One region of the Achromobacter sp. ESBL13 genome, then DNA from elsewhere that is predicted to be linked to it. Evidence: riboswitches for the same ligand, from Rfam matches in the RefSeq annotation. Region 1 holds a riboswitch; the other holds the start of a gene.
What was found. A riboswitch is a leader RNA that binds a small molecule or an ion and turns the genes downstream of it on or off. The one in region 1 is predicted to bind glycine.

Region 1 (11,092 bases):
GCGACCCCCAGGCCGCTGAACAGGCGGCCGCCGCGGGCGTGGGCAAGACCATCACGATCAAGCTGGGCGGCAAGCTGGCCATGCCGGCCATCAAGGAACCCAGCGAACCGCTGGAAGTCACGGGCCGCGTCAAGCTGGTGTTCGACGGCGTGTACCTGAGCCGCGGCCCGATGTACCGGGGCGTGCGCAACGACACCGGGCTGACGGTGGTGATCGATACCGGCCGAGTCGAAATCGTGGTGGTATCGCGCCACCAGGAACCCTTCGACATCAATTGCCTGTCGTCCGTTGGCGTTGACCCGTTGCAAAAACGCTATGTGGTGCTGAAAAGCCGGGTGCACTGGCGCGCGGGCTTCTCGGCAATGGCCACCGAGGTCATCGAATGCACCGGCGTGGGCGTCACCACGTCGGACTACAGCCAGCTAGAGTTCAAGCACGTGCGCCGGCCGATATACCCGCTGGACCCGCTGTAACCCCACATTCAGCAAAATTGTCGACAAAAAGGCCGGCGTGGTTCGCCGGCCTTTCATTTTGAAATCTTCAGTAACTGCGCGCACGGTCGGGCGTCGCACCGCGTCGGTATACTCCGGCGCGGGCCCTTACAGGCCGATGAATACGTGTATGCCGGCAGCCGCGTCTGGAAGACCAGCCGCGACGGCGCAAAGCGCTGTCTGCCGGATATGACTCGATAATCAACGAAAAAAGCAGACGATGAAAAAGAGCGTAGCGATCACCCTCGGTGTGGTCATAGTGGGAGCGGGAAGCTGGGTTGGCGCCACGTGGTACACCGGCAAACGCATTGAGGAAAGCTCGCAACGCCATCTGGCAGAAGCCAACGAAAAACTGGCCAAGCTGACGCCGCTGTTCGGCCTGCGCATCGACCAGCTCAAGTACGACCGCAGCCTGTTCTCGACGCAGGCGCGCTATGGCCTGTCGCTGGTCAAGAACGACAAGAGCCCGGACGCCATGCCTGCCGGCATGATCGAATTCGATGCCGTCATCGAGCACGGCCCCTTCCCCAAGACCGCCCTGTCGCAAGGCGCGCTTGCGCCCAAGCTGGCGTTCGTGCACGCGGAAATCGCCAAGACCGACAACCTGAAGGAAGTGTTCGCACTGACCAAGGATGTGTCGCCGCTGATCAGCGACGCCATGGTGAGCTACAGCGGCACGACCACCTCCACGGCGAAGATCGCGCCGGTCTCGACGGCGCTGCAAGGCAACGCCATCGACTTCAGCGGCATGGTCATCACCGGCAGCTTCGACCGTACGCTGCAAGCCGTCGTCGCGCATGGCGTGATGGACAAGCTGGCCATCGACGGCTCCAAGAGCAACGACCCCGTCATCATGTCCATCGCCGGCCTGACGATGGACGTGAACAGCCGCATGGGCAAGTTCGGCGTGTCGATGGGCGATTCGGACCTGAAGATCAAGCGCGTCGACGTGACGCGCAAGGGTGACGACGTCAAACTGTCGCTGGATAACTTCGGCTACGGCGTGAAGCTGTCCGAAGACGACAAGTCCATCAACGTGCAGGCCGCCTATCAAACCGGCGACATCACCGTCAACGACGTGGCGCTGGGCAATGGCCAGGCCGTGATCAAGCTGGCCAAGCTGGACGGCCAGGCCGTCAAGCAACTGTCGGACACGTACAACCAGCTGTTGCGCCAATACATGGCGCAAACCGAAGACGAAGGCCTGAAGGACGAGCAGTTCCAGACGATGCTGGACAGCGCCGGCAAGTTGTTGGCGGGCAACCCGTCGTTCAGCATCGACCCGATCAGCTGGAAAACCGCCAAGGGCGAAAGCAAGCTGAACTTCACGCTGGACCTGGCCAACCCGCCCGACGTCAAGAACCTGACGCCGCAGGAAATTGCCGCCAAGGCCATCAAGCGCATCGACGCCACGCTGATCATTTCCAAGCCGATGGTGCAGGACCTGGTCGCACAATACGCCGTCAAGAAAGAAGGGCTGACCCCGGAGAAGGCCGCCGAGGACGCCGACCAGACCGTGCGCCAGATGTCGGGCATGGCTGAAATGTTCAACGTGGGCAAGAACGACGGCGACAACATCGTTGGCAAGTTCACGTTCGCGGACGGCATGGGCAACTTGAACGGCAAGGAAATTCCCGCCGACGAATTGTTCAGCGGCCTGCTTGGCGCCGCCGGCATGAATTCCATGGACGACGACGAAGAAGAGTCCATGCCCGGCATGAACGAGCAAGAGCCGGCCGACGGGGCAACGCCCGCCGTCGGCGTGATGCAGGACTTCAGCCTGGACACCGTCAGTGCCCTGCTGGACGACATGGGCATCACCGCCAACAAGCAGGATGGCGACGAAGGCCCCGTGCTGATCCTGGACCCGGGCACGACCGGCGCCAGCGATCTGCGCCTGGAATTCCTGTGCAACGACTTCACTGAAAAGTGCCTGGACCTGGTCATGACGGCCACGTACAAGACCAAGAAGCCGATGTCGCTGAAGACGCTCAACAGCTGGAACCAGGAATACCGCTGGACCCGCGCCTACCTGGACAACAAGAACCAGGCCGTGCTGCAAATGGACATGAACGCGGAAGGCGGGATCGGCAAGGACAACCTGCAAATCCTGTTGAACACGTTCATCAGCATCGCCGAAGACTTCAACGCGGCGGCCCAGGCGGCGCCGGCCAAGTAAGACGCACGGCCGATATCGATACGGGCAAGCGCCCAACAAAAAGCCTCCATCGCAAGATGGAGGCTTTTTTTATTGCCGGGCGCCAGGGCCCGGCGTGACGTCGTTACGCGTAATGCACTACGCGTAGGCTTCGATCGGCAAGCACGCGCAGACCAGGTTGCGGTCGCCGTAGGCGTTGTCCACACGGGCCACCGGCGGCCAGTACTTGGCCTCGCGCAGCGACGCCACCGGGTAGGCGGCCTGCTGGCGCGGGTAGTCGTGCAGCCATTCTTCGGCCAACAGCATCTGCGCGGTGTGCGGCGCGTTCTTCAGGACGTTGTCCTCGCGGTCGCGTTCGCCGCGCTCGACCTGGGCGATTTCTTCGCGGATGGAGATCATCGCGTCGATGAAGCGGTCAAGCTCGGCCACGCCTTCGGATTCCGTGGGCTCGACCATCAGCGTGCCCGCCACCGGGAAGCTCATGGTGGGCGCGTGGAAGCCGTAGTCCATCAGGCGCTTGGCGATGTCCTCGGCGCTGATGCCGCTGGTTTCCTTCAACGGGCGCACATCCAGGATGCACTCGTGCGCCACGCGGCCATTGCGGCCCGCGTACAGCACCGGGTAGTGGTCGCGCAGGCGGGTGGCGATGTAGTTGGCGTTCAGGATGGCCACTTCGGTGGCGCGGCGCAGGCCGTCGGCACCCATCAGCGCGATATACACGAACGGAATTGGCAAAATGCCGGCCGAACCGAAAGGCGCGGCCGACACCGGGCCGACCTTGGCTTCGCCGGGCAGCTTGCCCTGTTCGTTCACCACGCCCGGCAGGTACGGCGCCAGATGCGCGCGCACCGCCACGGGGCCCACGCCGGGGCCGCCACCGCCGTGCGGAATGCAGAACGTCTTGTGCAGGTTCAGGTGCGACACGTCGGACCCGAACTTGCCCGGCTGGGCCACGCCCACCATCGCGTTCATGTTGGCGCCGTCCAGGTAGACCTGCCCGCCGGCCTGGTGGACCAGTTCGCAGATTTCAGTGACGGCTTCCTCGAACACGCCGTGCGTGGACGGGTAGGTGATCATCAGCGCGGCGAGCTTGTCGCCCACTTGTTCGATCTTGGCGCGCAGGTCGGAAAGATCGACGTTGCCGTTGGAATCAGACGCCACCACCACCACGTCCATGCCGGCCAGTTGGGCCGACGCGGGGTTGGTGCCGTGGGCCGAGGCCGGGATCAGGCAGACATTGCGCTGATGCTGGCCGTTGGCCTGGTGGTAGCCACGAATGGCCAGCAGGCCGGCGTATTCGCCTTGCGCGCCCGAGTTGGGTTGCAGGCTGATGTTGTCGTAGCCGGTAATTTCGCACAGGGCGGCGGACAGGCGGTCGATCAGTTCGTTGTAGCCCTGGCTTTGCGAGGCGGGCGCAAACGGGTGGATCAGCGCGAATTCGGGCCAGGTGATGGGGATCATCTCGGCCGTGGCGTTCAGCTTCATGGTGCACGAACCCAGCGGGATCATCGTGCGGTCCAGCGCCAGGTCCTTGTCGGCCAGCTTGCGCAGGTAGCGCAGCATGTCGGTTTCGGATTGCACGCTGGAGAAGACGGGGTGCTTCAGGATGGCGCTTTCGCGCGCGACCGATGCGGGAATGCCGCCGGCGGCGGCCGCGTCCAGTGCATCGATGTCCAGTTCGACATCATCGCGTTCCAGGCCGGCGGCAAACACGTTGACCAGCGCTTGCAGGTCGGCGACGGTGACGGTTTCGTCCAGCGACACGGCCAGGCGCGCGCCATCGACGCGGCGCAGGTTGACGTGCTCGCACTCGGCGGCCGTCAGGATGGCCGGGGTGGCGGCGCCCGTTTCCAGCAGCAGCGTGTCGAAGAACGTGTCGTTGACCACCTTCACGCCCAGCTTGATGAGTTCACCGCGCAAGATGGTGGTGCTGCGCTGCACGCGCTGCGCGATGCGGCGGATGCCTTCGGGGCCATGCCACACCGCATACATGCCGGCCATCACGGCCAGCAGCACCTGCGCGGTGCAGATGTTGGACGTGGCCTTCTCGCGGCGGATGTGCTGTTCGCGCGTTTGCAGCGCCAGGCGCATTGCCGGGTTGCCTTGGGCGTCTTTCGACACGCCAACCAGGCGGCCGGCCATGTTGCGCTTGAACGAATCCTTGCAGGCCATGAAGCCGGCGTGCGGGCCGCCAAAACCGAACGGCACGCCAAAGCGTTGCGCCGATCCGATGGCGATGTCCGCGCCCCACTCGCCCGGGGCGGCCAACAGGGCCAGCGCCAACAGGTCGGTGGCGCAGGCGACCACGGCGCCTTGCGCGTGGGCGGCTTCTGCCAGCTTGCGGTAGTCGGACACCGAGCCGGTGCTGTGCGGGTATTGCAGCAGCACGCCGAAGCATTCCGGCAGGCCCTGGGCTTCGTCGCCCACGGTGATTTCCAACCCCAGGCCTTCGGCGCGCGTGCGCACGACTTCGATGGTCTGCGGATGCACGTGGCGCGAAATGAAGAACACCGGGCTTTGGGACTTGGCGCCACGGCGGGCCAGCGTCATGGCTTCGGCGGCGGCCGTGCTTTCGTCCAGCAGCGAGGCGTTGGAGATGTCCAGCCCGGTCAGGTCGGCGACCATGGTCTGGTAGTTCAGCAGGGCTTCAAGGCGGCCTTGCGAGATCTCGGGCTGGTAAGGCGTGTAGGCCGTGTACCAGGCGGGGTTCTCAAGAATGTTGCGCAGCACGACGTTGGGCGTCTGCGTGCCGTAGTAGCCCTGGCCGATGTAGTTGCGATAGACCTTGTTGCGGCCCGCGATCTGCTTCAGTTCAGCCAGCACGTCGGTTTCGCTGCGCGACGGCGGCAGCGCCAGGGGGGCCTGGCTGCGGATCTTGGCGGGAACGACTTCGTCGATCAGGGCGTCCAGGCTGGGGCTGCCAATTACTTGGAGCATGGCGGCCTGGTCGGCGTCGGACGGGCCGATGTGGCGGGGAATGAAGTCGGTATGGGTGTCTAGGGCGCGCGACATGGGGACTCTCGGGTGGTGGTGCATCAGGCCGGCGCGCCACGAGGTCGGCGCGCCCGGCTCGAACCGGCTTCTTAGCCGTTGGCGACGGCTTCGTAGCCGGCGGCGTCCAGCAGCTTGTCGGCATCGGCGGCGTTGACCGGCTTGATCTTGAAGATCCAGGTGGTGAAGGCCGATTCGTTGATCAGGCTGGGGTTGTTTTCCAGCTCGTCGTTGAAGGCAACGATTTCACCGTTGACGGGTGCGTAGATGTCCGAGGCGGCCTTGACCGACTCGACCACGCCGGCGGTTTCGCCTGCGTTCAACTTGGCGCCAACCTTGACGTCGCCAACAAAAACCAGGTCGCCCAATTGGTCCTGGGCGGTATCGGTGATGCCGACGACGAACACGTCGCCTTCAGCTTTGACCCATTCGTGGGACTGGGTGTACTTGCGATCGGTGGGCAGGCTCATGGGAAATCCTCTAGGGAATGCGGGTAGATGAATGGTGTTGCGCGCCTCGTGCGAGCGGCGTGTGCATCAACTGGCAAGGCCGTTCGCGCGAAGCTTCGAGTTTACGAGTGTTCGACGGCTTTGCCGTTACGCACGAAGGGCAGCTTGCAGACCAGGGCGGGCACCCATTTGCCGCGGATGTCGACTTCGACCGTGTCGCCCGGACGCACGCCTTGCGGCAGGCGGGCAAAGCCGATCGACACGCCCAGCGTGGGCGACATGGTGCCGCTAGTGAGTTCGCCCGTGCCTTGCGCGCAGCGCACGGCCATGTGGGCGCGCATCACGCCGCGCTCTTGCAGCTTCAGGCCGACAAAGGCGGCGTGGGTGGCGAATTGTTCCAGCGCCTCGCGGCCGATGAAGCGGCGCTCGGCGTTCTTGAGCGACACGGTCCAGGTCAGGCCGGCCTGGTCGGGCTGGGTCAGCTCGTCCATGTCCTGGCCATACAGGTTCATGCCGGCTTCCAGGCGCAGCGTGTCACGCGCGCCCAGGCCCGCCGGGCGCACGCCCTGGGCGGCAAGGTCGCGCCACAGTTGCACGACGTCAGAGGCGGGCAGGACAATTTCAAAGCCGTCTTCGCCGGTGTAGCCGGTGCGGGCGACCAGCGTGTCGTCGCCCACGCGGGCGGCGACAAACGGCGTCAACGCTTCGGAGGCGGCTTGCCAGGCCGGGCGGGCGGCCCAGACCTTGGCGCGGGCGTTCGGGCCCTGCACGGCCACCATGGCCAGATCGCGGCGCGGGGTGATGGTGACATCGAAATTGCCGGCCTGCTTCACGCGCTGCATCCAGGCCACGTCTTTGTCGGCGGTGCCGGCGTTGACGACCACGCGCCATTCGTCAGCGGCAAAGAAATAGATGATCAGGTCGTCGATGACGCCGCCCTGCGGGTTCAGCATGCACGAATACAGCGCCTTGCCCGGCACGGTCAGCTTGGCGACGTCGTTGGCGACCAGGCGTTGCAGGAAGGCGTAGGCGTCCGGGCCGGAGACGTCGACATTCAGCATGTGCGACACGTCGAACATGCCCGCATCCTGGCGCACCGCGTGGTGTTCCTCAAGCTGCGAGCCGTAGGCCAAGGGCATGTCCCAGCCGCCGAAATCGACCATTCGGGCGCCGGAGGCGATGTGTTCGTCGGCCAGCGGGGTGCGTTTCAGGGTTGCGGACATGCGCGGAAACTCCGGGACGGCAATGGCTTGCCAGGGTTACGGAATGCCGGTCGTGACAAGCGGACTGCGCCCGCACGGCATCGGCTGAATCTTCCGCCCCTCTGTCCTTTTGCCTGAGAGTTGCCCCGCGCGTGGCGGGTTTGCACCTTCGGCGCCTGGGCTGCTCGCTGTGTCCCGAATTCGGGGCGGCGCCAGGTCTCTCCAGAGTACTGTTTTGCCGCATCCACACGGTAAAACCGGGACGGGGCAAGCATGTGCGATATCGGTTACCTGAGCGATTCTGGGCGAATTGCGCCTTCGGCGGCGACCCTGCTGGCAGGGGCGCTCTCTCCCGCAAACATGCGTGACAGCGGCGCCAAGCATACAACGAAAACAAGCACCGGAAAAGCGCGATTTCGGGGCCCGGCCCCTTGGTAAACCGCTGCCGGGAACGCGCGCCAAGCGTGGCGCCAGCGCCGGAACTAGCCCAGCGCCGTGTCCAGCAGCATCATCAGCACAAAGCCCAGCATCAGCCCGCAGGTGGCGTAGACCTCGTGCCCCTTGCGGTGCGATTCGGGAATGATTTCGTGGCTGATCACAAACAGCATGGCGCCCGCCGCAAAGCCCAGCCCCCAGGGCAGCAGCAAGACGGACCAGCCGACGATGGCGGCGCCAAGCACCGCGCCCAGCGGCTCGACCAGACCCGACAACATGCCCAGCGCCACGGCGAAGGCCCGCTTATAGCCGGCGGCCAGCAGCGCCACCGCAACGACCATCCCCTCGGGAATGTCCTGGATCGCGATGCCCGTGGCCAGGGCGGTGCCCGCCACCGGGTCGCCCCCCGCGTAGCCGACCCCGATGGCCAGGCCTTCGGGCAGGTTGTGCAAGGTGATGGCGATGACAAACAACCAGGCGCGCCGCATGCGGCGCGCCTCGATGCCTTCGCGTCCCTTGATGAAGTGTTCGTGCGGCAGCGTGCGGTCCATGATGAGCAGCACCGCCGCGCCCAGCAGGATGGCCGCCCCCACCGTCAGCCCGGCGCCCCAGGGGCCCATGCCCTGCCTTTCGGCCGCCTCGATGCCCGGCGCCACAAGCGAAAACGCGCTGGCCGCCAGCATCACGCCCGCGCCGAAGCCGAACATGCTGTCCTGGACCTTTTGCGGGATGGTGCGGGCGAACAGGATGGGCACGGTGCCCAGCGCGGTGGCGCCCGCCGCCACCAGCCCGCCCAGCAGGGCATCGGCGACGTGCGGCGCGCGCACGTCCAGGTAGGCCCACAGCTGGTGCATCGCCAGGCAGGACACCAGCACGGCCAGGGTCCAGACGCTGATGCTGGTGGCCGCGGGACGCACGCGGTGACGGCTGAATGTGTTCATGGGGCCGATGCCTCCATCACAAAGCGGGCTTAACCCTTTGCGGCCGCATAACGGCGAGCCACCTCGGGCCAATTCACGACATTGTAGAAGGCGCCAATGTATTCAGGGCGACGGTTTTGGTACTTGAGGTAATAGGCGTGTTCCCAGACGTCCAGGCCCAGGATCGGCGTGTTGCCCTGCATCAGCGGGCTGTCCTGGTTGGCGCTGCTTTCCACCACCAGCTTGCCGGCGGGCGTGACCGAGAGCCAGGCCCAGCCGCTGCCGAAGCGGGTCAGGGCCGCTTTGGTGAAGGCCTCGCGGAAGGCAGCCAGGCCACCCAGTTCGGATTCGATAGCGGCGGCCAGCGCGCCATCGGGTTCACCGCCGCCCTGGGGCGACATCACGGACCAGAACAAGCTGTGGTTGGCGTGGCCGCCGCCATGGTTGCGTACCGCGCCACGGACGGCCTCGGGCAGTTGATCCAGCCGGGCCACCAGGGTTTCAACAGGTTCGTCGGTACTGATGCCCGCCCCATCCAGCGCCGCATTCAGGCTGGTCACATAGGTTTGATGATGCTTGCTGTAGTGAATCTCCATCGTCATGGCGTCGATGTGAGGCTCCAGGGCGTCGTAGGCGTAGGGCAGCGTCGGCAGGGTATAGGGCATGAGCGTCTCCGAAACGGGAAACACAAATGATATGTATTTTTATTTGATAAAACAATCGCGGCGTTTCTTGTGCGCCATCACCGCGCCATTGCTTCGTTGAAGACAGCGCGCCTACAGCGCCTTGCCGCAGGCCACGCCGGATGCCCAGGCCCATTGGAAGTTGTAGCCGCCCAGCCAGCCGGTCACATCCACGGCTTCACCAATGAAATACAGGCCGGACGTAGTCTTGGCCTGCATGGATTTCTGGTCCAGGCCGCGTGTATCGACGCCGCCGCGCATCACCTCGGCCTTTTTGTAGCCGGCGGTGCCGCTGGGCACCAGCGTCCATTGATGGATGTCTTGCGCCAAGGCCCGCAGCGTTTTGTCCGGCGCGTCGGCCAGGCGCATCGCGGCCAGGCCGGGCTTGCCGCCCTGCTCCGCCAGATGCAGCCAGCGGTCGGCCAGGCGCTTGGGCCACAGGCCCGCCAGCACGGTATGCAGTTGCTGCCGGTTGCCCGACTTGGACGCCAGCAATTCTTCGGCCAGGTCGCGGCCCGGCGCCAGGTCGATCACGATGGGTTCGCCCGGCTTCCAGTAGCTGGAAATTTGCAGGATGCCCGGGCCGGACAGGCCGCGATGGGTAAACAGCAGGTCTTCCAGGAATTCACCCCGCGCCTTGCCCTGCCCCGTGTGCAGGCCCACTTCCAGCGCTACGCCCGACAGCTCGGACAGCGCCTGCCATTGCGCCGGGTCAAAGGTCAGCGGCACCAGCGCGGGCCGGGGCTCGACCACCTTCAAGCCGAATTGGCGCGCGATCTTCAGGCCAAAGTCAGTGGCGCCCAACTGCGGAATCGCCATGCCGCCCGTGGCCACGACCAGCTTGGCCGCGCGGATCACGCCCTGGCTGGTATGCAGTTCAAAGCCCTGCGCGCCATGGCTGATCTCGGCCACCGAACAGCCCATGCGCCATTGCACATTGCCTGCGTCGCACTCCGCGCGCAGCATGTTGATGATGGATTCGCTGGAATCGTTGCAGAACAGCTGACCACGGTGTTTCTCGTGCCAGGCGATATGGTGACGCTGCATCAGCGCCAGAAAATCCTGCGGCGTGTAAGCCGACAGTGCCGAGCGGCAGAAATGCGGGTTTTCGGACAGGAAATTGGCGGGTCCGGTGCCGATGTTGGTGAAGTTGCAGCGGCCACCGCCGGAAATGCGGATTTTCTCGGCCAGGCGCTCGGCATGGTCGACCAGCACCACGCGCAAGCCGCGCTGCCCGGCCACCGCTGCACACATCATGCCAGCGGCGCCGGCGCCGAGTACGGCTACATCAAACATCAGGACTCCAGACCCGCCGGGTCTTACTCTTCGATCAGGCAATCAACGTAGTAGCGCTTTTCGCCATCCGGACCCGCTTCATCGGCCAGGCCGTGAATATAGGTTTCGAAGCCGGGGAAGCGCTCGTTGAATTCACGCGCGAATTGCAGGTACTGCACGATGGTGCGGTTAAAGCGTTCGCCCGGAATCAACAGCGGAATGCCCGGGGGATACGGCGTCAGCAGCACGCCCGTGACGCGGCCTTCCAGCTTGTCGATGTCGACACGCTCGACCTCGCGGTGCGCCATGCGGGCGAATGCGTCCGACGGCTTCAACGCCGGCACCATGTCGCTCAGGTACATCTCGGTGGTCAGGCGGGCAACGTCGCGGGCGCGGTAGGCTTCGTGGATTTCCTGGCACAGATCGCGCAGGCCCATGCGTTCGTAACGGCGATGCACGCGGCAGAAGTCCGGCAGGATGCGCCACAG
Region 2 (11,092 bases), on a different contig from region 1:
GAATTCCGAGGCGACACCTACCTGCTGACCTTCGCGCTGCCCAACTTCTACTTCCACGTGACGACCGCTTACGACATCCTGCGCCACGCGGGCGTGAAGATCGGCAAGCTGGACTTCCTGGGTCCGTATTCGCAGTAAGCGGATTCTGACGTTGCCAGGAAGGGCGGGGCGCTCAGCGGGTCAGTCGGCGTTGCCGCAGCCTGACATCTCGCCCATCTTGGCCATGTTCTGCTGGATTTCTTCGGGCGTGTAATCGAATTGGTGCGTGGCAATCGACCAGCGGTGGCCGAACGGGTCGATCACCTGGCCGTAGCGGTCGCCCCAGAACATGTCGGCCACCGGCATCGCAACCGTGGCGCCGGCATCCAGCGCCTGTTTGAACGAGGCGTCCACGTCCTTGACGTACAGGTGCAGCGTCACCGGCGAGCCCTTCAGCCCCTTCGGGCCCAGGCTGCCCCACTGAGGAAAATCGTCCATCAGCATCAGCACCGAATCGCCGATACGAATGGCCGCGTGCATGACCTTGCCTTCCGGCCCGGGCAGGCGCGCCAGTTCTTCCGCGCCGAAGGCTTTTTTGTAGAAGGCGATGGCGTCGGACGCGCCCTCGCAAACGATGTGCGCGGTCAGCGTGTGCATGCCGGCGGGAATGGGCGTGGTTGCGGGCGTAGCCATGATGCGTCTCCAAAATCGGTGTTGGGTTGGCGGGACAAGCTGTAGGCCCTGTCCCTGCCTATACGACGAACGGGCAGCGCCGATATCGACACGCCCCACGGTTTTTATTTTGCTACCAGCGTGCTGAATCCGCCCCAGCACATGCGTTTGAAATCAAATACGCCTTCGCAGCACGTGTTGGCCAGGCGCGGATCGGCCATCACCAGCGCATTGATTCGGTCGCGTTCGGCCTTGCTGGCGTAGACGATCCAGGCAAACACCACGGTTTCGTCGTCCTTGGCGCTGGCCGCTTCCCTGAACGACCGAAAGGTTTCGCTGGCCAGGTCATCGGCCACGCATTCGCGGTAATCCAGCGCGCCGTGCTCCAGCCAGACCGCCTTGGCCTGGTCCGCCATCTTCTGGTAGGCCGGCACGTTCGCCTTGGGCACCGGCAGCACGAAACCATCTATGTATTCCTGCATCGCACACTCCTTGGGTTGCTGTTGTTGTGTTGAAGGCGGCATGCCCGCTGGCCACACCCCCTCCACCCGGCACGAGGGGCCGGTAGACGCCACTTTATCGGGATCGCCGGCGCTTTCAGATAGGGGATTGCGACATTCTTGCGGGTGGATTGCGACAGCGCTCGGGCGTATGCTTACCGACATGAAAAACGTCGCTTTCCTACTGCCGACGGGCACCAATATTGCGTCCCTGGAAACGGCGCGCCACGGCTTCCAGGTGGCCAACGCCTACCTGGTCGCGCAAGGCCGCGAACCGCAATTCCACGTGTGCACGCTGGCGTTGACGCGCGAGGTCAGCCTGGACGACGGGCGTATCAAGGTGCTGGCGGATCAGGTGCTGGCCGACGCGCCGCGCATCGATATCTGCATCGCGCCGCCCCTGCTGGGCGCGGTGCCCGACGTGGTGCTGTCCAACCGCGAACTGATCGATTGGCTGGCAAGCCACCATCGCGCCGGCGGCGAAGTGGCCAGCCTGTGCATGGGGGCCGCCTTGCTGGCGGCGGGCGGCGTGTTGGACGGGCAGCAGGCCGTGGTGCATTGGGTGGCGCAAAATCTGTACGCCACCCTGTTTCCCAATGTCCACTGGATCAGCGATCGCGTGGTGATGGCCGAGAACGGCGTCTACACCAGCGGCGGGGCGTTTTCCGCCGCCCATCTGGTGCTGCACCTGATCGAAAAATACACCGATCGCGATACCGCCATCTGGTGCGCCAAATATTTCCAGCTGGACTGGAGCCGTCAGAGCCAACTGCCGTTCGCCGTGTTCATGGGCCAGAAGGCGCATGCCGACGAGGTCGTGCGCGCGGTGCAAAGCTACATCGAACGTTGCTACACGGAAAAGATCACCGTCGAGTCCCTGGCCGAGCGCCACGCGATGGGACGGCGCACGCTGGAACGGCGCTTTCGCCAGGCCACCGGCAACAGCATCGTGCAGTACCTGCAACGCGTGCGGGTGGAGGCCGCCAAGAAACGGCTGGAAACGTCGCGCATAAGCGTGGCCGAAGTCATGTATGAAGTGGGCTACAACGACACGAAGGCGTTTCGCGACATCTTCAGCAAGCACTGCGGGATGTCGCCGGTCGGGTATCGGGACCGATATCAATAGGACGTCGAAGAAGTCGCTATGGCACTCGCAAAAGTGCTAGCCGAACTCCCCCTGAAAATAGGATATCTACTACAGCTATTGGCGCGCCACCGGCCTATCCTTGACACGTCGCGGCCTGACCCCAGGCCCGGAGGGCGAGTCAAGATGAGCATCAGCGTGACGCCAGGCGATCCCCGCTACAAGACCTTGAAAAAGGGCTTCAACCTGCGTTGGCCGGCGCGGCCCAGCCATGCGGCCACGCGTATCGAACTATGCGAAACGCCGGAGCAGGCGGCGGCGGCACTAAGTCGTATCGTGGCCGAGGGCAAGCGCCCCACGATACGCAGCGGCGGCCATTGCTATGAAGACTTCGTCTCCAACAATCCGGGCGGCGTCATCCTGGACCTCAGCCTGCTGGACCGCGTGCCGTCCTCAGAGGGCCTGCTGCGGGTGGCGGCCGGTTCGCAAAACTGGAATGGCGATCAAGACCTCTACAAGCGTCACGGCGTGTCGCTACCCGGCGGGTCCTGCTATTCGGTGGGCGCGGGCGGCCATATCAGCGGCGGCGGGTATGGGCTGCTGTCACGCCTGCAAGGGCTGGCGTGCGACTGGCTAAGCGCGGTCGACATCCTGACCGTGGACGCCCACGGCAGTGTCGTGCCACGCACCGCCAGCGCCACGCAAGACGCCGCTCTGTTCCGCGCATGCCGGGGGGGTGGCGGCGGCAATTTCGGCGTGATCACCAGCTATGGCTTTGCCGCGCTACCGCGTGCCCCGCGCGAAGTGGCCATCGCCACCGTCGCGTTCGACTGGGCGGGCATGACGCCCAGCCGCTTCGCGCAGTTGCTGGATATTTACGGCGGCTACTGGAACACGCGCGGCCGCGACGCCGACACCTGGGGCATGTTCTCGTTGCTGAAACTGACACATCGCTCTGCCGGGCAGATCGTCATGATCGTGCAATTTTGCAACCCCGACGGCACCTGCCAGGACCTGTCCGTGCTGCAAGATTTCCTGGATCGCTTCCGCCCCTGCGCACCGGTGGCCGCGCGCGCCACCACGCCGGGGCTGCCGCGTCCACGCGCAGGCGGCGACCTGCTGTGCAGCGAACCGCACACGGTCATCCGCCATGACTTTCTGGTGGCCACGCAAGCGCTTAACGGCTCGGGGCCGAATCAACGCGGCAAATACAAATCCGCCTACATGAAGCGCAATTTCACGGCCCACGAAGCGGCGCGCATCCACGCCCACCTGACGCGCGACGTCCCTGGCGCCGACCTGCGCCAGTCGCTGTTGCAGGTGGATTCGTACGGGGGCGCCGTCAACCAGCCGGACCGCCTGCGCGACACCGCCGTGCACCAGCGCGCGTCCACCATGAAGCTGCAATACCAAACGTACTGGAACCACGCCGACCACGACCCCCTGCACGTACGCTGGATGGCGGATTTCTATCGCGATGTATATACCGACCCGGCGGCCCGGCCCGAACACGCCGGCACGCCGTATCCCGGCGACCGCTACGAAGGGTGCTACATCAATTACCCCGACAGCGACATGCTGGCGTACCCGTTCTGGCCACGGTTGTACTACGGCGACGGCGGGCTTTATCCTTTCCTGCAAGAGGTCAAGCGCCGCTACGATCCCAACAACGTCTTTCACCACGCGATGTCGGTGCGCCCGTCATGACGCGCCGCCCGCCTTGCCGGATTTCGCCATGAATTCCCTATCCAGTGCTCCCCGCAGATCCTTCATCCAGTTCGCCGGAGGCTTGTCGGCGGCCAGCGCGGCGGGGCCCTGGCTGTCGGCCATGGGCGCCACGACCGCCCGCGCCGATGCCCGCTACGCCTATGTGGGTACCTATACCCGCGACGCGCCCGGCGGCACTGCCGGCGGGCCGCCATCGCGCGGCATACATGCCTATGCGCTGCGCCCGCAGGGTGGCTGGCATCTGATCCAGGTGATGGAAAGCGACAATCCGTCCTACCTGGCCGTACACCCCACGCAACGCTTTCTTTACGCCATCAACGAGATCGATCAATGGGAAGGCCTGGCCCGAGGCACGGCCGAATCCTATGCGATCGACCCGGCTGACGGCAGCCTGCGCTTTTTGAACCGGCAGCCCTTGTCGCTATCCAGCACCGCGCCTGCGTACCTCGCCGCATCCCCGGATGGCCGCTACCTTGTCACCGCGCAATACGGGGGTGGCACCTACAACGTGCTGCCCATCCAGGCCGACGGCGCGTTGGGTGAAGTGTCGGGCATCGTCAAGGAAACCGGCTCGGGTCCGCGCCCCGAACAACAATCCGCGCACCCGCACATGGTGCTGTTCGACTCCACCGGCCAGCGCGTCCTGGCTACCGACCTGGGCAGCGATCGCATCAACCTGTTCACGTTCAAGGACGGCAAGCTGGCGCTGTCCGAACGCACGACGCTGCCCGCGGGCAGCGGGCCACGCCATCTTGCGCTGCATCCCGATGGCGCGCTGTTATATGTCTTGAACGAGCTTGACGCCTCTATCGCATGCTTTGGCTACGACGCCCGCGCCGGCCGCGTGCTGGCGCAGCGCCACCACGTAGCTGCCACACCACCCGGATTCACCGGCGCGGGCAACGCGGCGGCATTGCTCATCCACCCCTCTGGGCGCTTCCTGTACGCATCCACCCGCCGCGTCGATAACGACCACCCGCAAGCCGACAGCATCGCCGTCTTTGCCGTCGCCAAAGACGGCGCATTAAGCCGCGTGCAAACCTGGACTGACGGGCTGCGCTTCCCCCGCGCACTCACCCTGGCGCCAGACGGGGGCAGCTTGTACGCGCTGAACCAAAAGGGCGATTCCATCCTGCGCTTGCGCATCGATGCGGCAACCGGGCATTTAAGCGACATGCAGGTGGCGGCGCAGGCACCGACACCGGTTTGCCTGATGTTCGTCTAGAAGGCTACGGCACGCGATATTGACTGCCGGCGGGACAGCCCCTCGGGAACCCCTCGGCATACCCGCCGTCGAACCTTGCATGACCGTTGATCCTGTATTGCGCTTCCTTCGCCGCCTTGTCGTCCTGGGCTTATTGATCTGGCTTGCTGCCTGGGCATGGCCGCGCCTGCCCGACGCCGCGCGCGCACCCTGGCATATGGCCCGGCTGGCCTGGCAGCAAGCGCCGACGTCCTTGCCCGTGCCGGTACAGGGCGTGTCCGCCAGACGGTTGGCCGACACCTGGGGCGCGGCCCGGGCGGGCGGCCGCCAACACGAGGGCATCGACATCTTCGCCGCGCGGGGCACGCCTGTGCTGTCCACCACGGAAGGCGTGGTCATGCAGGTGGGCACGAACAACCTGGGCGGTCAGGTCGTGTGGGTGCTGGGCCCCGGACGCCAGCGGCATTACTACGCGCACCTGGATGGCTACGCCGATATTCAACGGGGGCAACTGGTGGCGCCCGGAGACGTACTGGGCTACGTCGGCAACACCGGCAACGCGCAAGGCACGCCGCCGCATTTGCATTACGGCATCTACGACGGCGGCGCCATCAACCCCTATACGTTGCTGGTGGCGCCGGCAGCACCGCCCTGACGCTTTGCGCCAGCACCTGCGCCGTCGCGGCTGACAACGTCCACCCCAGATGCCCGTGCCCGGTGTTGTAGAACACCCCCGGACGCTTGCCCGGCCCCACGCGCGGCATCATGTTGGGGGTCATGGGGCGCAGGCCGCACCACGGCACGACGCGCGTGGTATTGATATTGGGAAAGTGCTTGCGCGTCCAGTCGATCAGCGGCTGCACGCGCTCGGCTCGGATGTCCATGTTGAAGCCGTTGAATTCGGCCGTGCCCGCCACGCGGAAGCGGTCCCCCAGGCGGCTGGTGACGATCTTCGCGGCTTCATCCAGCAGGCTGACGCGCGGCGCGGCGCCCTGGCTGTCGGCGTCGTCCAGGTGCACGCTGATCGAATAGCCCTTGACCGGATAGATGTTGATCGAATCGCCCAGCAGGCGGGCAAATTTCCTGCTGGCCGCGCCTGCGCACACGACGATGGCGTCCGCCTCGTGTCGATCGCGCTGCGTGCCGCCGTCGCGACGGATGTCCAGCACGTAAGGGCGGTCGTGGCGTTGGATGTTGTCGATGTCGGCATCGTGCACGAACGTGACGCCACGGCGCTGGCATGCCCGGGCCAGGCCGCGCGTGAACTTGTGGATGTCGCCGGTGGCGTCCGACGGGGTGTAGAAACCGCCGTGGCATCCGGCTTGCATGGCGGGTTCGATAGCGCGCGCTTCGTCGGCGGTGACTGCATAGCGGTCCAGGCCGCCGGCTTGCAGCAGCGCGTTGGCGCGGTGCGCGGCCTTGAAGCTGTCGGCGTCATGGTAGATGTGCAGGATGCCCCGGCGCTCCAGGTCGAAGTCGATGCCTTCGGCCTCGGCCATGTCGAACAGATGCTGGCGCGCTTCGATGGCCATCCGCGTGGTGGCGATGGTGTTGTCACGGTAGTGCGGAATCTGCGCCATGAACTGCGCCAGCCACGAATACTTGTGCCAGCTGAAGCGGGGGTTCAGCAACAGCGGCGCGTCTTTGCGCAACATCCAACGCAGGCCCTTGATGATGGTGGCCGTACTGTTCCAGACTTCGGCGTTGCTGGCGGACAACTGGCCGCCGTTGGCATACGACGTTTCCATGGCGGGATAGCGCTGGCGGTCGTAGACGGTGACCGCGTATCCCAGCTTCGACAGGGCATAGGCGGACGTGACGCCGGTGATACCGGCGCCAATGATGGCGATGCGGGGCATGGTGGCTCCAGGCAAGGTGGCCGCGACCAATGTGGACGCGGCACCCCATCTGTCTTTGGTACCTGAGAGTTTCACCCGCGCGGGCGGCGGGTTCCCCTTCGGTGGGCGCGCACGGCGCCTCTCTCCAGATTGTCTACACGCGCGCAGTCCTGTTGCCTGAGAGTTTCCGGGGCGGTTGCTCCGTCGGCGCCGGCCGCAAGGGCCGGTCTCTTCTGCGCGGTTTTGAATCGACGGCGTACAGAATAGCTAAGTTCATGTCGCATTTGCTTCAGGGTTAGTACTATGTCGCCTGCGCCGTTGGGCTGGCGTGAATTGAAATAGGACGATAGGAATGAGCTTTCACGCCGCGCGACGCGCTGTTTTGCAAGCCCTGGCCGTGATGGCCGGCGGCGCCGTGTTTTCGTTGGCCGCAGCCGAACCCGTGGCCCCCGGCGCCGACATCAACGACGCCGTGCATGCGCTGATGCGCGAGTACGACGTGGCGGGCCTGGCCATTGCCGTTACGCGTGAAGGGCGACACGAATTCCGCAGCTATGGCGTGGCCTCTTTGCAAACGCAGGCGCCTGTCAGCCGTGACACGCTGTTTGAGGTGGGCTCGATCAGCAAGACGTTTACCGCCACGTTGGCGACTTATGCCCAGGCGTTGGGCAAGCTGTCGCTGACCGACAGCCCGGCGCGCTTTGTGCCCGCCCTGCAAGGCACGGAGTTCGCCAAGCTGAACCTGATCCACCTGGGCACGCACACGGCTGGCGGCTTCCCGCTGCAAGTGCCCGACGCGGTGCGGGACAACGCCCAGTTGATGGCCTACCTGTGCGCGTGGACCCCGCGCTACGCCCCGGGCACGTACCGCACCTATGCCAACCCCAGCATCGGCATGTTGGGCGTGGTGGCGGCCAAGAGCCTGGGCCAGCCTTATGCGCAGGCCATGGAGAAGACGCTGTTGCCCAGGCTGGGCCTGGCCGACACCTATATTCACGTGCCGGCCGCCAGGATGGGCGACTACGCACAGGGCTACAACAAACAGAACGCGCCGGTGCGCGTGAACCCGGGCGTGCTGGCCGACGAAGCCTACGGCGTCAAGACCAGCGCCAGCGACCTGATCCGCTTTGTGGACGCGAACATGGGCGTGGCGTCAGCGCCCGCGCAATTCAGCGCCAAGGCCGCCCGCGATGCGAAGATCGCCAAGGCCGTCATCGCCGACCCCGTAGTGTCCAAGGCCTTGGCCGATACGCATGTGGGCTACTACGACGTGGGCGGAATGACGCAGGACCTGGCCTGGGAACAACTGGCGTATCCGGTGACGCTGAACGCGCTGTTGGCAGCGAACGCCGGCACGTTGAACAGCCAGAACCACCCGGCCAAGGCCTTGACCCCGCCGCAGCCGCCGCGTGCTGATGCGTGGATAAACAAGACGGGTTCCACCAACGGCTTTGGCGCCTACGTGGCATTTGTGCCGTCCAGGAAAATCGGCGTGGTGATCCTGGCGAATCGAAATATTCCGAACGAAGCCCGCGTGCGTCTGGCGTATCGCATTCTTGAAGAGGAAACGGCGGCGGAGACGGAACCGGGATCGCAACCGGGATCGCAACCCGACGCCCCCGCGCAAGCGAACTGAGAAGGGCAAGCGGCGTACCCGGCCCCCTTGCTGGCCTCTTGCTGGCCTCTTGCTGGCCTCTTGCTAGCCCTTGCCGCCCTCAGCCGTCAGCGCCCGGCAACGTGCGCGCCCCGTCAAAGCGCGGCAATAACCCCATCACCTCCAGCCTTTTGCACAGCTGGCCCAGGCGCTGCATCTTGTAGGCGTCCACGTCCCTGTCGGCGTAGTCGTAAAAGCCCTTGCCATCGCGCAGGCCGTTGCGGTTTTGCTCCATGTTTTGGGCAATGACAGCAGGCGATGCAAAGCGCGGGCCGATCTCGGCTTCCAGGTAGCGCGATGCGTAGTACAGGATGTCGCCGCCGCCCCAGTCGATGAACTCCAACAGGCCCAACACCGAAAACCGCAGCCCGAATCCCAGGCGCACGGCAGTGTCGATATCTTCGGCGCTGGCCACGCCTTCCTCGACCATGCGCGCGGCCTCGTTCATGGCAAGCGCCTGGATGCGCGGCACGATGTAGCCGGCTGTGGGCGCGCATTGCACGGGCGTCTTGCCGGCTTGGCGCAGCACGGCAAGCAACGCTTGCAGGGCGGCATCGGCGGTGCGAGGCCCGGCGCTGACTTCAACCAGAGGAATCAGATAGGCGGGGTTGAGCCAGTGCGCATTCAAAAAACGCTCGGCGCCCGGCATCAGTTCGGCCAGCTCGGTCACCAGAAACGTGGACGTGGTTGACGCTATGACGGTGTCTGCCGCGCACACCCGGCCCAGCCAGGCGAAGGTGTCGCGCTTGGCGTCCAGGCGTTCCGGCACGGCTTCGAAGACGATGCGCGCGCGTTGCAGGTCGGCCTGGGCTTCGTCGCGTCCGCACAGGCGAACGCGCTGCATGGCGGTGTCGGCTTGCTGGGCATCCAGCAGGCCAAGCCGGCTTAGCGTGGCCAGTTCCCGCCGCAGGTTCGCCAGCACGCGCGCGTGGTGGTCGGCTTGTTCTGTCGGGGATCGGGGTTTGATGTCGACCAGCGTCACGGCGCGTCCCGCGTGGGTGTATGACAGCGCGATGCCTTCCCCCATGCGCCCGGCGCCGATCACGCAGATTCTTTCTTCCATGGTCAGCATCCTTGTTCCAGCAATTCAGCCATGCCGGCGCGCGACAGGCGATCCAGCCCCAGGCGTTCCAGCGTGCGGCCCTCGGCGTACAGATCGCGGCCCGTGATGGCGCTGGCGATGCCAAGCAGGCCTTGCGCCACCGGCGTTGGCACGCCTGCCCAGCTTCCCGTGGACACCAGGAAGGAAAGACCCAGCCGCGTGTCCTCAAGCATGTAGCGGTGCGTGTGCAGGTCGATGGTTTCGCGCCAGTCGCCACTGTCGGTCAGCTTGCCGTGTGCGCCGCGACCGTACATCCATTCATCGCCTTCGGTGGCGTAGTGGTCTGCCAGTGGAAAGTGCGGCGCGGCATAGCCCAGCGCCTCGCGGATGGCGATGCGTTCGGCGTCCAGCGCGTCGGTGACGCGGCGGATCGACGGCTGCGTGCCTTCGTTGTGAATGTCCCACTTGTCGAAATGCTCCAGGGGGCCGGCGTTCATCATGATGAGCGGCGGATGAATGATGGGGCCGGCGTTCATCAAGGCGCCCGCTAATCCGTCTTCAATGGGCTCGATGCTGGGGTAGACCTGGCCCAGCAACGCCAGCGCGTCGTCGGTCAGCCGGCTGGGGAACACGCCGGTGGGCAAGCGCGTGGCGTAGCCGCTGATGACGACCGTGTTGCCGTGCTTGCGCGCCAGATAGGGCAGGGTGCCGGTCTCGGCAAACGCCACGCGGGCGGTGTTGCCGGCGTCCCGCTGCGCGCGGGCAAACAGGTAGCAGCCAAACGTGCCGGGCGGCAGGAACACCACCTGCCCGTCCTGCAACAGCGGGGCCAGCATGGGCGCAAGCGCGTCGTGAGTGGTCGAGGGCAGGGGAATGACGACGACCCGCGCGTCGGCCAGCGCGGCCTCCAGCGAGGCTTGCAGCGCCAACTGCCCGGGGCCCTGGCCCAGCGGGACCTGGCGCGTGCCGCGGTAGTCTGTGACGGTCAGCGCACCGGCCTTGCGCAAGCCGTCGAACGCGTCGTCATCCCGGCGCCACCAGCTCACCTCGTGTCCTTTTTCGGCAAGTTCGGCCGCGGCCGCGTAGCAGCCGTGGCCGCCGCCAATTACGCTGATTCGCATGATCAAGCTCCTTCTTTGAAGGCTTGATCCTAGCGGCGGCGCGGCGCGTGGGCTGCGCCAAATGCGCAAGCGCCGTTCCGATCCGGCAAGGGATTGCGACGGGGCGGGCGCGGGATTTCGATGGCGCGGGCGATGGCCGACGACATCGCGCTAGGGCCGATGCCGACGCAGCGTGTCCGACGGCAGGCAGCCGTAGCGCTTGCGGTAATGCGTGGCGAAATGGCCAAAGCTGCTGACGCCGTGGCGCAGCAGGATGTCGGTCACGCTATC

Region 2: another riboswitch for glycine. It lies ahead of V6F88_RS08345 (D-amino acid dehydrogenase); the one in region 1 lies ahead of gcvT (glycine cleavage system aminomethyltransferase GcvT).

What each region holds. Positions count from the first base shown of each region.
Region 1 covers NZ_JAZEVT010000002.1:1,161,321-1,172,412, reverse strand. Annotated here, with positions in the region: gene V6F88_RS14145 (M81 family metallopeptidase) at 1-473, shown strand, start outside; gene V6F88_RS14140 (DUF945 family protein) at 712-2,670, shown strand; gene gcvP (aminomethyl-transferring glycine dehydrogenase) at 2,788-5,661, opposite strand; gene gcvH (glycine cleavage system protein GcvH) at 5,733-6,110, opposite strand; gene gcvT (glycine cleavage system aminomethyltransferase GcvT) at 6,212-7,312, opposite strand; glycine riboswitch at 7,404-7,527, opposite strand; glycine riboswitch at 7,560-7,656, opposite strand; gene V6F88_RS14120 (ZIP family metal transporter) at 7,774-8,667, opposite strand; gene V6F88_RS14115 (superoxide dismutase) at 8,697-9,311, opposite strand; gene V6F88_RS14110 (NAD(P)/FAD-dependent oxidoreductase) at 9,423-10,625, opposite strand; gene V6F88_RS14105 (arginine/lysine/ornithine decarboxylase) at 10,649-11,092, opposite strand, start outside.
Region 2 covers NZ_JAZEVT010000001.1:1,873,644-1,884,735, reverse strand. Annotated here, with positions in the region: gene V6F88_RS08380 (DUF1993 domain-containing protein) at 1-138, shown strand, start outside; gene V6F88_RS08375 (VOC family protein) at 181-672, opposite strand; gene V6F88_RS08370 (DUF1428 domain-containing protein) at 777-1,133, opposite strand; gene V6F88_RS08365 (GlxA family transcriptional regulator) at 1,303-2,277, shown strand; gene V6F88_RS08360 (FAD-binding oxidoreductase) at 2,422-3,942, shown strand; gene V6F88_RS08355 (lactonase family protein) at 3,971-5,188, shown strand; gene V6F88_RS08350 (M23 family metallopeptidase) at 5,268-5,822, shown strand; gene V6F88_RS08345 (D-amino acid dehydrogenase) at 5,779-7,026, opposite strand; glycine riboswitch at 7,161-7,251, opposite strand; gene ampC (class C beta-lactamase) at 7,358-8,641, shown strand; gene V6F88_RS08335 (3-hydroxybutyryl-CoA dehydrogenase) at 8,721-9,731, opposite strand; gene V6F88_RS08330 (NAD/NADP-dependent octopine/nopaline dehydrogenase family protein) at 9,725-10,822, opposite strand; gene V6F88_RS08325 (AraC family transcriptional regulator) at 10,973-11,092, opposite strand, start outside.